4 regions of the Streptomyces sp. NBC_00988 genome follow, and region 1 is predicted to be linked to each of the others. Evidence: riboswitches for the same ligand, from Rfam matches in the RefSeq annotation. Region 1 holds a riboswitch; each other region holds the start of a gene.
What was found. A riboswitch is a leader RNA that binds a small molecule or an ion and turns the genes downstream of it on or off. The one in region 1 is predicted to bind S-adenosylmethionine.
Positions count from the first base shown of each region.

Region 2: it holds a riboswitch for S-adenosylmethionine, as region 1 does, so the genes downstream of both, thrC (threonine synthase) here and OG496_RS18205 (aminotransferase class V-fold PLP-dependent enzyme) in region 1, are expected to answer to the same signal.
Region 3: it holds a riboswitch for S-adenosylmethionine, as region 1 does, so the genes downstream of both, OG496_RS53690 (ABC transporter substrate-binding protein) here and OG496_RS18205 (aminotransferase class V-fold PLP-dependent enzyme) in region 1, are expected to answer to the same signal.
Region 4: it holds a riboswitch for S-adenosylmethionine, as region 1 does, so the genes downstream of both, OG496_RS47435 (amino acid ABC transporter permease) here and OG496_RS18205 (aminotransferase class V-fold PLP-dependent enzyme) in region 1, are expected to answer to the same signal.

Region 1 is NZ_CP108730.1:4,009,845-4,013,042, reverse strand. Features, by position in the region: gene OG496_RS18215 (cytochrome bc complex cytochrome b subunit) at 1-210, shown strand, start outside; gene trpD (anthranilate phosphoribosyltransferase) at 345-1,409, shown strand; SAM riboswitch class IV at 1,486-1,602, shown strand; gene OG496_RS18205 (aminotransferase class V-fold PLP-dependent enzyme) at 1,768-3,129, shown strand; gene OG496_RS18200 (hypothetical protein) at 3,140-3,198, shown strand, end outside.
Region 2 is NZ_CP108730.1:5,806,711-5,809,908, reverse strand. Features, by position in the region: gene OG496_RS26405 (trehalose-6-phosphate synthase) at 1-27, opposite strand, end outside; gene OG496_RS26400 (glucosyl-3-phosphoglycerate synthase) at 133-1,077, opposite strand; SAM riboswitch class I at 1,268-1,414, shown strand; gene thrC (threonine synthase) at 1,430-2,725, shown strand; gene OG496_RS26390 (MoaD/ThiS family protein) at 2,784-3,059, shown strand.
Region 3 is NZ_CP108730.1:11,922,819-11,926,016, forward strand. Features, by position in the region: gene OG496_RS53680 (LLM class flavin-dependent oxidoreductase) at 1-351, shown strand, start outside; partial or broken gene OG496_RS53685 (AAA family ATPase) at 357-893, shown strand; SAM riboswitch class IV at 970-1,079, shown strand; gene OG496_RS53690 (ABC transporter substrate-binding protein) at 1,312-2,946, shown strand; gene OG496_RS53695 (ABC transporter permease) at 2,943-3,198, shown strand, end outside.
Region 4 is NZ_CP108730.1:10,502,973-10,506,170, forward strand. Features, by position in the region: gene OG496_RS47420 (alginate lyase family protein) at 1-251, shown strand, start outside; gene OG496_RS47425 (putative leader peptide) at 369-482, shown strand; gene OG496_RS47430 (glutathione S-transferase C-terminal domain-containing protein) at 551-1,444, shown strand; SAM riboswitch class IV at 1,522-1,629, shown strand; gene OG496_RS47435 (amino acid ABC transporter permease) at 1,964-2,944, shown strand; gene OG496_RS47440 (amino acid ABC transporter ATP-binding protein) at 2,941-3,198, shown strand, end outside.

The DNA.
Region 1 (3,198 bases):
GACGCGCTGCACACGCTCACCGCGCACGAGCAGTACGAGCCGGCCGCGATCGGCGCGACCGTCGACGACAACGGCGTCGAGCGCAAGGTGAAGGGTTCCCAGAAGCTGCGCGCCAAGCTGAGCGAGGCGTACTACGGCGAGGAGTCCCAGATCCCCAAGCCCACCGTCGAGGAGTACAAGGAGATCACGAGCGGCCACGGCCACCACTGATCGCTGAGGCGTCGCCACGCCACAGTCGAAGGGCCCCGTCCGAACACCGGACGGGGCCCTTCGCCGTGCCCCGCGCTGGATAGGGTGGGGACGCATAGGGAAACCAGGTTTCTACGACACTCAGGAGCGGCCGTATGAGCGCTGTGACCCCCGCTGGAGGCGACACCGCGGCGGCCCGTTCCTGGCCCGACGTACTGAGCGCGCTGCTGGCCGGACAGGACCTGAGCACCGCCGACACGGCGTGGGCGATGGACCGCATCATGAGCGGTGAGGCGGCGGACGCCCAGATCGCGGGCTTCCTGGTGGCGCTGCGGGCCAAGGGCGAGACCGTCGAGGAGATCAACGGCCTCGTCGAGACGATGTACGCCCACGCGAAGCCGCTGGACATCCCGGGGCCGGCCGTCGACATCGTCGGTACGGGCGGCGACCGGGCCAAGACGGTCAACATCTCGACGATGTCCGCCATCGTGATCGCGGGCACCGGCGCGAGGGTCGTCAAGCACGGCAACCGCGCCTCGTCCTCGGCGAGCGGTTCCTCCGACGTGCTGGAGCGGCTCGGCATCAACCTGGAGCTGTCGCCCGAGCGGGTCGCGCAGGTGGTGGAGGAGGCCGGGATCACGTTCTGCTTCGCGGCGAAGTTCCACCCCACGATGCGGTTCGCGGGCGCGGTCCGGCGGGACCTGGGGGTGCCGACCGCGTTCAACCTCCTCGGTCCGCTGACCAACCCGGCCAGGGTCACCTCGTCGGCGGTCGGCTGCTTCGACACCCGCATGGCCGGGCTCATCGCCGGCGTGCTTGCCGAACGCGGCTCCTCCGCGCTGGTGTTCCGCGGCGACGACGGCCTCGACGAGCTGACGACCACGGCCACCTCCCGGGTGTGGATCGTCCGCGACGGCAAGGTCACCGAGGAGGCCTTCGACCCGAGGGACGTCGGCCTCGAACTGGTCCCCGTGGAAGCCCTGCGCGGCGCCGACCCCGAGTACAACGCCGGCGTCGCCCGCCGTCTCCTGGACGGCGAGACCGGCCCCGTACGGGACGCCGTACTCCTGAACTCGGCGGCTGCCCTGGTGGCGCTTGAGGCCGGGGACGGGCCGCTGGTGGACCGGATCCGGGCCGGGATGGAGAAGGCTCGGGAGTCGGTCGACTCGGGGGCGGCCAAGCGCACGCTGGAGCGCTGGGCGGCCGCCAGCAACGCATAGCGGTACGGCGGTCGTCGTCCCGCGATCCGGACACGGGTTGCGGGACGACGATCACCTCGCGTAGGTTTTCTGACCAGGTCATGAGTGACAGTCATGAGGCCCCGGCCGACTGTCCGGCAACCCTCCGTCCGTGGCGGGGTGCCCCGGGTGAAGACCAGGCCGTGGGCAGCGAGGTCTGCGGCAAGCGCGGGCCCCTCGAAAGACACCAGGGGTCCTGGTCATCGAGGGAGCTCTCTGTGAGCAAGCGAATGCGATAGGGCGCGAAGCCCCCACTCCGCACATCCCCTTTCACCCTTTCCTGCGCCGAAGCCGTGTCCGCTCGCGCAGTGAATTCGCCTGCCTCTCACGGGAGTTCGCCATGTCTGTCTCCACCGTTGCCGCCGCTCAGACCATTTGTGCCCAGCTGCCCGTTCTCGGCCGGGATGTCACCGTCCCGCTCGTCACGGGCGGCGAAGTCACCTACGCGGCGCTCGACTACGCGGCCAGCGCCCCCGCCCTCCAGCGCGTCTGGGACGACGTGGCGGCCTACGCCCCGTACTACGGCAGCGTGCACCGCGGCGCCGGCTACCTCTCGCAGCTGTCGACGGACCTGTTCGAGAACGCCCGCAGGACGGTCGAGGAGTTCCTGGACTGCCGCCCCGACGACCAGCTGATCTTCACCCGCTCCACGACGGACTCCCTGAACCTCCTCGCCGCCGCCCTCCCGGCCGACTGCCAGGTCTTCGTCTTCGAGACCGAGCACCACGCGTCCCTGCTCCCCTGGAAGAACGCCCGGGTCACCTACCTCAACGCCCCGCGCACCCCGGGCCAGGCCGTTGAGACCCTGGAGCAGGCCCTCGCCGCCCGCGACCCCCAGGGCCCGGCCCTGGTCTGCGTCACCGGCGCCTCGAACGTCACCGGCGAGCTGTGGCCGGTACGGGAGCTGGCGGCCGCGGCGCACGCCCACGGCGCCCGGATCGTCCTGGACGCCGCCCAACTCGCCCCGCACCACCCGGTGTCCGTCCAGGACCTCGACGTCGACTGGATCGCCTTCTCCGGCCACAAGCTCTACGCCCCCTTCGGCTCGGGCGTCCTGGCCGGCCGCGCCGACTGGCTCCAGGCGGCCGACCCCTACCTCGCGGGCGGCGGCGCCAGCCGCAAGGTCACGCGGCGCGAGGACGGGGGAGTGGACGTGGAGTGGCACGACAGCGCGGCCCGCCACGAGGCCGGCTCCCCGAACGTCATCGGCGCCTACTCCATCGCGTCGGCCTGCAAGGCGCTCACGGAGGCGGGCTTCGACACCCTGGTCGCCCGCGAGCAGCACCTGATCGAGAAGGTGCGGGCGGGCCTGGCCGAGGTCCCGGAGGTGCGCGTGCTGTCTTTGTTCGGCGACGACGCCCCGAGGGTGGGCGTGATCTCCTTCGTCGTCGACGGCTGGAACAGCTCCCACTTCGCCGCCGCGCTCTCCGCCGAGTACGGCATCGGCGTCCGCGACGGCCTCTTCTGCGCCCACCCCCTGGTCCGCACCCTGCTGGGCAGCGACCCCCAGACCCAGGGCGAGTGCGGCGCCCCCGAGGCGGCCCCGGGCGAGAAGTCCCTCAACGCCATCCGCGTGAGCTTCGGCGCGGGCACTCCGGACGAGCACGTCGAGCGGTTCATCACGGCCGTACGGGAGCTCGTGACCGACGGCGCCAAGTGGAACTACCGTACGGAGGACGGCCGTTGCGTGCCGGCCGTGTGATGATCCCAGGGTGGGCATTCCACCTCGGGTGAGTGAGTCGGCGGCGGCCGAAGGGCTCGGCGAGCTGTT
Region 2 (3,198 bases), 1.8 Mb from region 1:
GGGCGAGGGGGACGACGTAGAAGCCATACGGCACAACCTAGCCCGGGCCGGAAACGCTCAAACGTACGGACGGCCGTCGGCGGACCGTAGGAGTCCGTATACGACCGTCCGTGAGCGTCTGTAACTGTGCGGTTATGCGACCTTGCGTGACTGGTACTCGGTGATGTCGGCCATCGGCGGGCGTTCCTCCGTGTCCACGGAGTACGTGCGCGGCTCGAAGCCGTCCGGGCCCCGTTCGAACTGCGTGAGGGACGGCCGGATGAGGTGACCGCGGGCCAGTCGCAGCTGAGCCGTGCGGTAGATCTGCGCGGCCATCCGGCCCAGGGCCTGCCCGTCCTGGTGGCGGTGCTTGCGCACGCCGACGTCGACCTGGGCGAGGGCGTCCAGCCCCACCAGGTGCAGCGCGTCCACGAGCATGCCCAGCTCGACGCCGTAGCCGACCGGGAACGGCAGCTGCTCCAGCAGCGAGCGGCGGGCCGCGTACTCGCCGCCGAGCGGCTGCACGAAACCGGCCAGCTGCGGCCAGTGCATGTTCAGCAGCGGGCGGGCCATCAGCTCGGTGACGCGTCCGCCCTGGCCGGCCGCGCCGCCGAGCGGGCGGTCGTACATCGCCTTGACGAGGTCGACGCCGGGGTCGGTGAGCAGCGGGCCCACGATCCCGGTGACGAAGTCCGAGGAGAACTCCTTCAGGTCCGCGTCGATGAACGCGACGATGTCGCCGCTCGTCACCAGCAGCGAGCGCCACAGCACCTCGCCCTTGCCGGGCACGGCGGGGATGCGGGGCAGGATGTCGTCACGGTGCACGACCCGGGCGCCCGCCGCGGCGGCCACCTCGGAGGTGCGGTCGGTGGACCCGGAGTCGACGACGACGATCTCGTCGACGAGCGGGACCTGCTGCATGAGGTCGTGACGGATGATCGCGACGATCTCGCCGACCGTCGCTTCCTCGTTGAGCGCGGGCAGCACGACGGAGACCGACTGGCCCGTGCGGTGCTTCGCGGCCAGAATCTTGTGGAGCGGCCGGTCGGTCATGGACCAGGAGCGGGTGCTCAGCCAGTGCTCGACTTCCTTCAGCACGTTGCGCGGCTCCTCTGCGTTCTCTCGGCGAGAGGCGATCACCCTGTGTAGGTGATCCGTCTCGCGGTTCGGACGGCTCACTCAACTGTCCTGGCCTTCGGTTACAGTCTTGAACAACGCTGATGACCATCGCATGTCGGGGGTCGTCAACGCTCACGCAAGTGACACAACCGCATACACAACTGAACACCGCTCATCCAGAGGGGCAGAGGGATACGGCCCGTTGAAGCCCCGGCAACCCTCCAGCCGGTCTTGTCACGTTGTTGTGGCGAGGCTCCCGGCTCGGGAAGGTGCCAAATCCGTCTCATGGCGAAATGCGTCGTGAGGAAGATGAGGAAAGGGCCTCGCCTCCATGGCTGCGCAGACTGTTGCAAGCACCACGAACTCCGTAGACGCCGTTGATCTCGGCCCCGCCGCCGCGCTGTCCTGCCGCGAGTGCGGCCACCGCGTCCCGCTCGGTCCGGTCTTCGCCTGCGAGGAGTGTTTCGGCCCGCTGGAGATCGCCTACGACTTCTCGGCCTACGACACCGAAGAGCTCCGCAAGCAGATCGAAGCGGGCCCCGCGAACATCTGGCGGTACGCGCCCCTGCTGCCCGTCCCCGCCGACGTGGCCGACAAGCCGAACATCAACCCCGGCTGGACCAAGCTCGTCCAGGCCGACAACCTCGCCCGCGAACTGGGCGTCGACGCGGGCAAGCTGTTCGTCAAGGACGACTCCGGCAACCCGACGCACTCCTTCAAGGACCGCGTCGTGGCGCAGGCCATCGAGGCCGCCCGCGCGTTCAACTTCACCACCCTCTCCTGCTCCTCCACCGGCAACCTCGCGGGCGCCGTCGGTGCCGCCGCGGCCCGGGCCGGCTTCCGCTCCTGCGTGTTCATCCCGCACGACCTGGAGCAGGGCAAGGTCGTCATGGCCGCGATCTACGGCGGCGAGCTCGTCGGCATCGAGGGCAACTACGACGACGTGAACCGTTTCTGCTCCGAGCTGATCGGTGACCCGGCGGGCGAGGGCTGGGGCTTCGTCAACGTCAACCTCCGGCCGTACTACGCGGAGGGCTCCAAGACCCTCGCCTACGAGATCTGCGAGCAGCTGGGGTGGCGGCTTCCGGACCAGCTCGTGGTTCCCATCGCCTCCGGGTCGCAGCTCACGAAGATCGACAAGGGGCTCCAGGAGCTGATCAAGCTCGGGCTCGTCGAGGACAAGCCGTACAAGATCTTCGGGGCGCAGGCGGAAGGGTGTTCGCCGGTTTCCGTCGCCTACAAGGCCGGGCATGACGTCGTACGGCCGCAGAAGCCGAACACGATCGCGAAGTCGCTGGCGATCGGGAACCCGGCGGACGGGCCGTATGTCCTCGACATCGCTCGGCGTACGGGCGGGGCTGTCGAGGACGTCAACGATGAGCAGGTCGTCGACGCGATCAAGTTGCTTGCCCGGACCGAGGGGATCTTCGCGGAGACCGCGGGCGGGGTGACCGTCGGTGTGGCGAAGAAGCTGATCGAGAACGGGTTGCTGGACCCGACCCTGACGACGGTGGTCCTCAACACGGGTGACGGTCTCAAGACGCTGGACGCGGTGGCCGGTACGGGGCTCACCGCGACGATCCGGCCCAGCCTTGAGTCCTTCAGGGAAGCTGGACTCGCGTCCTAGCGTCGTTCCTCGGCGCCCCCAAAAGCCACAAGCCACACCTGACCGGGAGGTCATCAGCATGAGCGTTTCCGTCCGCATCCCCACCATCCTGCGCACCTACACCGGCGGTCAGGCCGAAGTGACCGCCGAAGGTGCCACCCTCGCCGAGGTCATCAGCGACCTGGAGAAGAACCACACCGGGATCTCCGCCCGCGTGCTCGACGATCAGGGCAAGCTGCGGCGGTTCGTCAACGTGTACGTGAACGACGACGACGTGCGGTTCGAGCAGGGGCTGGAGACGGCCACTCCGGACGGGGCCGGGGTGTCGATCATTCCGGCCGTCGCCGGCGGCTGATAATTACCCTCGGTAACGCCGATTACCAAGAGTTCATCGAATTGCCCCCTCCGTGAGAGAAGCGGAGGGGGCAATTCTGTAGGGTTGAGCGGGGTACAGTTGGGGAACCCGCTCCACTCCGCATGCCGGACGCATATGA
Region 3 (3,198 bases), 7.9 Mb from region 1:
GACACCACGGAGGAGGCGTGGCGGGCGGCGCAGGAGAGGGTCGCGCGCATGGCGGCCGGCCCAGGTGACGAGCTGACCTGGACGGGGAACCGGAAGGCGGCCGTCGGACAGCAGCGGCTCTACGACCTCGCCGCCCGGGGCGAGGTGCTCGACACCTGCCTCTACACCACACCGGGCAGGTTCGGCGGCGGGGGAGCGGCGACGACCTGGCTGGTCGGCTCCGCCGCCGCCGTGGCCACGGCGCTGGACAACTACCGCAAGCTCGGCATCACCCACTTCGTCCTCTCCGACACGCCCTACAAACAGGAGATCATCCGCGTCGGAGACCAACTCCTGCCCCGGCTGCGCTGATCCGCGTGCTGTCGAACGCCGTCCTCGTCGTCATCGGCGGACTCCCCGGCACCGGGAAGACCACGCTGTCCCGACTCCTGGCCGCACGCATCGGGGCGGTACACCTGCGCGTCGACACCATCGAGCAGGCCCTCGTCCGCTCTGGCCTGGCGCGGCATCCCGTCGGGCCGGCCGGCTACGTCGTCGGGTACGCCCTGGCCGAGGAACACCTCCGGCAGGGTCTCACCGTGATCGCGGAGTCGGTCAATCCGCTGGCCGTCACCCGCGACAGCTGGCGCGACGTGGGGGCCCGGGCGGGCGTTCCGGTCGTGGAGGTCGAAGTGATCTGCTCGGATCCGGCCGAGCATCGGCAGCGGGTGACATCCCGGTCGGTCGACATTCCCGATCTGCCGCTTCCGGACTGGCAGCAGGTCCGCCGGCGGGACTAAGAACCCTGGAACCGTGACCACATCACCCTCGACACCGCCGGGGACCGACCGCGGGAATCGCTCAACTCCCTTCTCCACCACCTCGATCGACTCCAGCTCCTGCCGCGGCGGTGAGTGCTTTCCCCTCGCACCGGTGCGAGGCCCGGGGGCGTCTTGACGCCGGAAGAACAGTCGATCTACGGTGAGCGCGAGCTACGAGTTCCGGTGATCAAGCCCTGGCTGGCCGGACGGCAACCCTCGACGCAGTGGGGTGCCCCAGGTGACGGCTCGGCGGATGTTCCTGTTCTGCAAGTGCGTTCCCACCGGCCTCAGTTGCCGGCGACACCCCTAGGAGGACGACGTGGCAACCGGCCTCGTGCTGTGCTCCCGGCGTCATGTGGATCTGCTGCTGGTCTCCAGCTGTCTCTGTCACAGCTGACCCGTTCCTCGCGCGGCACCTCCACCCTCACCCTTCACGCGACAGCGCGCGCCCGGCATGTCCTGCCGCCGCACCCCTTTCGCGCACCCACCCATGCGGAGACAGAGACCAGCCATGGCACACTCCAGCACCCACAGACCTCTTCGGCCCCTCGGCGCCCTGTCCCTCGGCACGGCCTTCCTGGTCGCCCTCACCGGCTGCACCAGCAGCAGGACCACCGCTGCTTCCGGCGGTCCGACGATCACCGTCGGCACCACCGACCAGGTGACCAGCCTCGACCCGGCGGGCGCCTGGGACGCGGGCTCCGGCACCATCGAGAGCGAGGTCTACGCGACCCTCCTCAGCGTGAGGAACGGCGCCACCGAGGTCTCCCCGGACCTCGCCACCGGCATCGAACTGACGGGTCCCAAGCAATACACGGTGACGCTCAGGAAGGGCCTGAAGTTCGCGAACGGTCACCAACTCACCTCCTCCGACGTCAAGTTCAGCTTCGACCGGACCCTGAAGATCGCCGACGAGAACGGCCCCTCGTCGCTCCTGTACAACCTCGCCTCGGTCGCCGCCCCGTCACCGACCACGGTCGTCTTCACCCTCAAGTCCGCCAACGACACTCTGTTCCCCCAGGTGTTGTCCACCGCGGCCGGCTACGTCGTCGACGAACAGACCTTCCCCGCGGACAAGATCCTCGACGACAAGGCCATCGTCACGGCCAAGCCCTGGAACGGCCCGTACGGCGTCACTGACTACGACAAGAACTCGCTCGTCTCCTTCACCGAAAACAGCGCCTACGGCGGCCAGTTGGGCACCCCGAAGACCAAGAACATCCAGCTCAAGTACTACACCGACGCCAGCAACCTGAAGCTCGACGTCCAGCAGGGCACCGTCGACGCCGTCTACCGCACCCTCACCACCGCCGACCTCGACGACCTGGCCAAGAAGAAGGACATCAAGGTCCACACCGGCTCCGGCAACGGCATCCGTTACATCGTCTTCGACCTCCAGACCCAGCCCTACGGCACCAAGACCAAGGACGCCGACAAGACCAAGGCGCTGGCCGTCCGCCAGGCCGTCGCCGACTCCGTCGACCGGGCCCAACTCGCCCAGCAGGTCTACAAGAACAGCTACCAGCCGCTGTACAGCTCGGTGCCCGACGGACTCACCGGCGCCACCGACTCCTTCAAGTCGCTCTACGGCGACAAGAAGGGCGGCCCCGACAAGACAGTGGCCGCCGCACGGCTGAAGGCGGCGAAGGTGACCACTCCCGTCACCCTCAACCTCCAGTACAACAGCGACCATTACGGCTCGTCCTCGGCCGACGAGTACGCGCTCGTCAAGACCCAGCTCGAAGCGACGGGGCTGTTCAAGGTGAACCTCCAGTCCACCGAGTGGACCCAGTACGGCAAGGACCGCGTCAAGCACCTCTACCCGCTCTACCAACTCGGCTGGTACGCCGACTACTTGGACGCCGACAACTACCTCTCGCCCTTCTACTCGGCCAACAGCTGGGTCGCCAACGGCTACGACGACCCCGCCGTACGGTCGCTGATCCAGAAGGAGGAGACCGAGACCGACGCGGCCAAGCGCGCCGAACTCCTCAAGCAGGCCCAGGACAAGGCCGCCGCGCAGGTGCCGCTGCTGCCGCTGCTCCAGGGGTCCACCGCGATCGTCACCCGCACCGATGTCGGCGGTGTGCCGGACGCGCTGACCAGCGCGTACACCTTCCGCTGGGCAGGACTGTCGACGAAGTGAGCGCCCTGACCCAGGAGACGACCCCCGGCGTCGTCGGCAGCCCCGCCGACGGCGCTGGCGGGTACGGACTCGCCCGCTACCTGCTGGTCCGCTTCCTCCTCATCCTCCCCACCGTGTTCATCCTGGTCAGCCTGGTCTTCTTCCTGATGCGCGCCACCGGCGACCCGATCAGCGCCGCCTTCGGCGACCGGCTCACCCCGGACCAGCTCCACGCGAAGCTCCACCAGGCGGGCTACGACCGGCCGTTGCTCA
Region 4 (3,198 bases), 6.5 Mb from region 1:
CCTACAGCTGGGGGACCGGCCAGACCTGTTCCTACAGCGAGCAGACCGTCATCGCCTCCGGCTCCAGGGGCCAGGTCCGCCCGGTGTGGGCGATGCTCCACTACCACTACAACCGGCGCCTGTACCTCGACGACAAGTACATCTCCGCGATGGCCTACTCGGTCGCCCCCGAGGGCGGAGGGGGTGACTACGGCTCCACCAGCGGCGGCTACGACCAGCTCGGCTTCGGCACCCTGATGTACGCGAAGTAGCGGCCCGGCGCGTCCACGGGTCGGGCATCCGTGCCCGACCCGTGGACGCCCTCTTGACCCCGGGCGACGGCGGATCGACACTCCAGTAGGGAATCCTAGTGAACAGGTAGGGAAACAATGGGGCGCCTTGAGCCGGTCACCACCAGCCGCGTGGACCGTTCGCCTCTTCTGACCTCCCGCCGTCACATCGACCTGCTGCGGGTCTGCAGCGCGCTGAACCCCCCGCGCTGAGCCCCCGTCCTCCGCTCGACGACGCTTCCGCCGCGCGTACGTCCACGCGCCCGTACCCGGGGAGTCCCATGTCCAGCACGTCCAGCACGCCTCTCGCCGCCGTCCCCGCACCCCGCTCCGCCCCCACCTTCCGGGGCCGGATCGGCAGTGACGCGCGCAGCGGGCACTACGCCGTGCCGCGCCGCTACCGCCTCCATCTGTCCACCGCCTGCGCCGACGGCCTCCGCATCGCCGTCACGCACAGCCTGCTCGGCCTCGACGAGAGCTGTCCGGCCGTGTTCCTGTCCGCCGTACCCGACTGTCCGAGTGGTGGACACTCCGCGCTGCGCCCGCTCTACGAGGCGAGCGCGCACCGCTACTCAGGACCGGCCACCGCGCCGGTGCTCAGCGACGACTGGTCCGGCCGGATCGTCAGCACCCACGCTCCCGACATCATGCGCGACCTCGCCCGGCACTTCGGCGAGGGCGGACCCCAGCTGTACCCCTGCGGCGCCGAGTCGGAGATCGAGGCCGTCGAGCGGCTGTGCGCGGAAGGCATCGAGGACGCCGCGCAGCGCGCCGGTGCGGCCGGTGTCGAGCAGGAGGAGCGCGACGCGGCGGTCGGCCGACTGCTGGAGACGCTGGGTTCGCTGGACCGGTGGCTGGACGGCCGCGAGCACATGCTCCGCGACGAACTCACCGCCGCCGACGTCGAGTTGTGGGTGTCGCTGGTGCAGCTCGACACCGTGCACCGCAATCACCTGGACGCCGCCGCCGTGCAGCGCATCGCCGACCACCCCCACCTGTGGGCCTACGCCCGTCGGCTGGCCGCCCACCCGGCCTTCGGCACCCACCTCGACCTCGACGGCATCGCCCGCCGCCACCACGCCCGCTGCCGGGGCCTGGAGGCCGCCGGCGCGGCTGTCCAGATCCTGGACTGGGCGGCCCACGCGGCGGACGAAACAGGAGCTTGCCGCAGCTGAGCGCGGTCTGTGCCGTCCAGTTGATGGACAGCCATTGACATGCGTTCGGACAATTGTCTTAACTTGCGACCCAGAACGGTCATGAGTGTCAGCGACAAGCCCTGGCTTGCTGACCGGCAACCCTCGCACGCGGTGGGGTGCCCCAGGTGACGACCGGACCGGATGACGTTCGGTAAGCGCGAGGCCCCGCGGGGCCGGAACAGTGACAGGTGACGCCATGTACGCAGCTCCCAGGACGGCCACATGCCGCCCGCAGGGCTGCGTACTGTCGTACGCCAACCTGTTCGTCGCCGACCGCGCTGTCGATCTGCTCCGGGTCAGCAGCGCACTGTGTACCGCCTCGGGCCGCGCCCGCTGTCGGGCCTGACGACCAGTCGGCCGACGCACCTCTGACGCACACCCGATCCCGTCGGTGTGCCTGCCCCCTCCCCGCCCCCGGTCCCGTGCACCCGCGCGTGCCGTCCGCCGTCGCGCGTCCACCGCCACGGACCGGGGTCTGTGAACCTGCCGGAGCCCACCATGAGTGAACCCCCAGGCACCACCGTGTCCCTGGCCGACGCCCCGTCCACTGATGCACCGTCAAAACCCCTGACAGCACAGCGAGTTCAGCCGCTGCGCCGGCCCGGCCGGTGGATCGTCACCCTGGTCGTGCTGGTGCTGGTCGCCCAGTTCATCCACGGACTGGTCACCAACTCCTTCTACCAGTGGGACCGCTTCGGCTACTGGTTCCTGCGTCCGACGATCCTCGACGGACTCGTCATCACCCTCGAAGTGGCCGCACTGAGCGCGGTGTTGGGCCTCCTCGGCGGCATCCTGCTCGCCCTGGCCCGGCTCTCCAAGAGCCCGGTACTGCGCGCGGCGAGTTGGACCTACGTATGGGCCTTGCGCTCGATCCCGCTCATCGTGGTGCTGATCTTCCTCTACAACTTCAGCGCCCTCTACCAGACGCTCAGCATCGGCGTCCCCTTCGGCCCCGCCTTCTTCTCCTTCGACGAGTCGAAGCTCGCCACCGACATGGCCGTCGCCGTCGTCGGCCTCAGCCTCAACGAGGCGGCCTACGCGGCGGAAGTGGTCCGCGGCGGCATCCTCTCCGTCGACCAGGGCCAGCACGAGGCGGCCTCCGCCCTCGGCCTGCCCAAGGGCTACCAGTTCCGCAGAATCGTCTTCCCGCAGGCCCTGCGCTCCATCACCCCGAACTACGTCAACCAGCTGATCGGCCTGATCAAGAGCACCTCACTGGTCTTCTACGTCTCGCTGCTCGACCTGTTCGGCTCCGCGCAGACGATGGGCTCCACCTACCCCGGTGACATCGTGCCGCTGCTCCTGGTCGTCACCGTCTGGTACCTGATCCTCACCAGCGTCGTGTCCGTCATCCAGTTCTACGTCGAGCGGCACTACGCCCGGGGCGCCACCCGCTCCCTGCCGCCGACCCCGATCCAGAAACTCCGCACCGGTGTCACCGACCTGCGGGCCCGCATCCGCAGGGAGGCCGCCGTATGACCACCAACACCGTCGAACCGCTGGCGGACATCACACCCGCCGCCGTAGAGGTGCACGACGTGCACAAGTGGTACGGCGCGCACCGGGTGTTGGACGGCGTCGACCTGACCGTGCGGCCCGGCGAGGTCACCGTGATCCTCGGCCCGTCCGGCTCCGGGAAGTCCACGCTGCTGCGGGTCATCAACCACCTGGAGAAGCCCGAGATCGGCTACGTCAGCGTCAACGGCGAGCTGATCGGGGTGCGGCAACAGGGC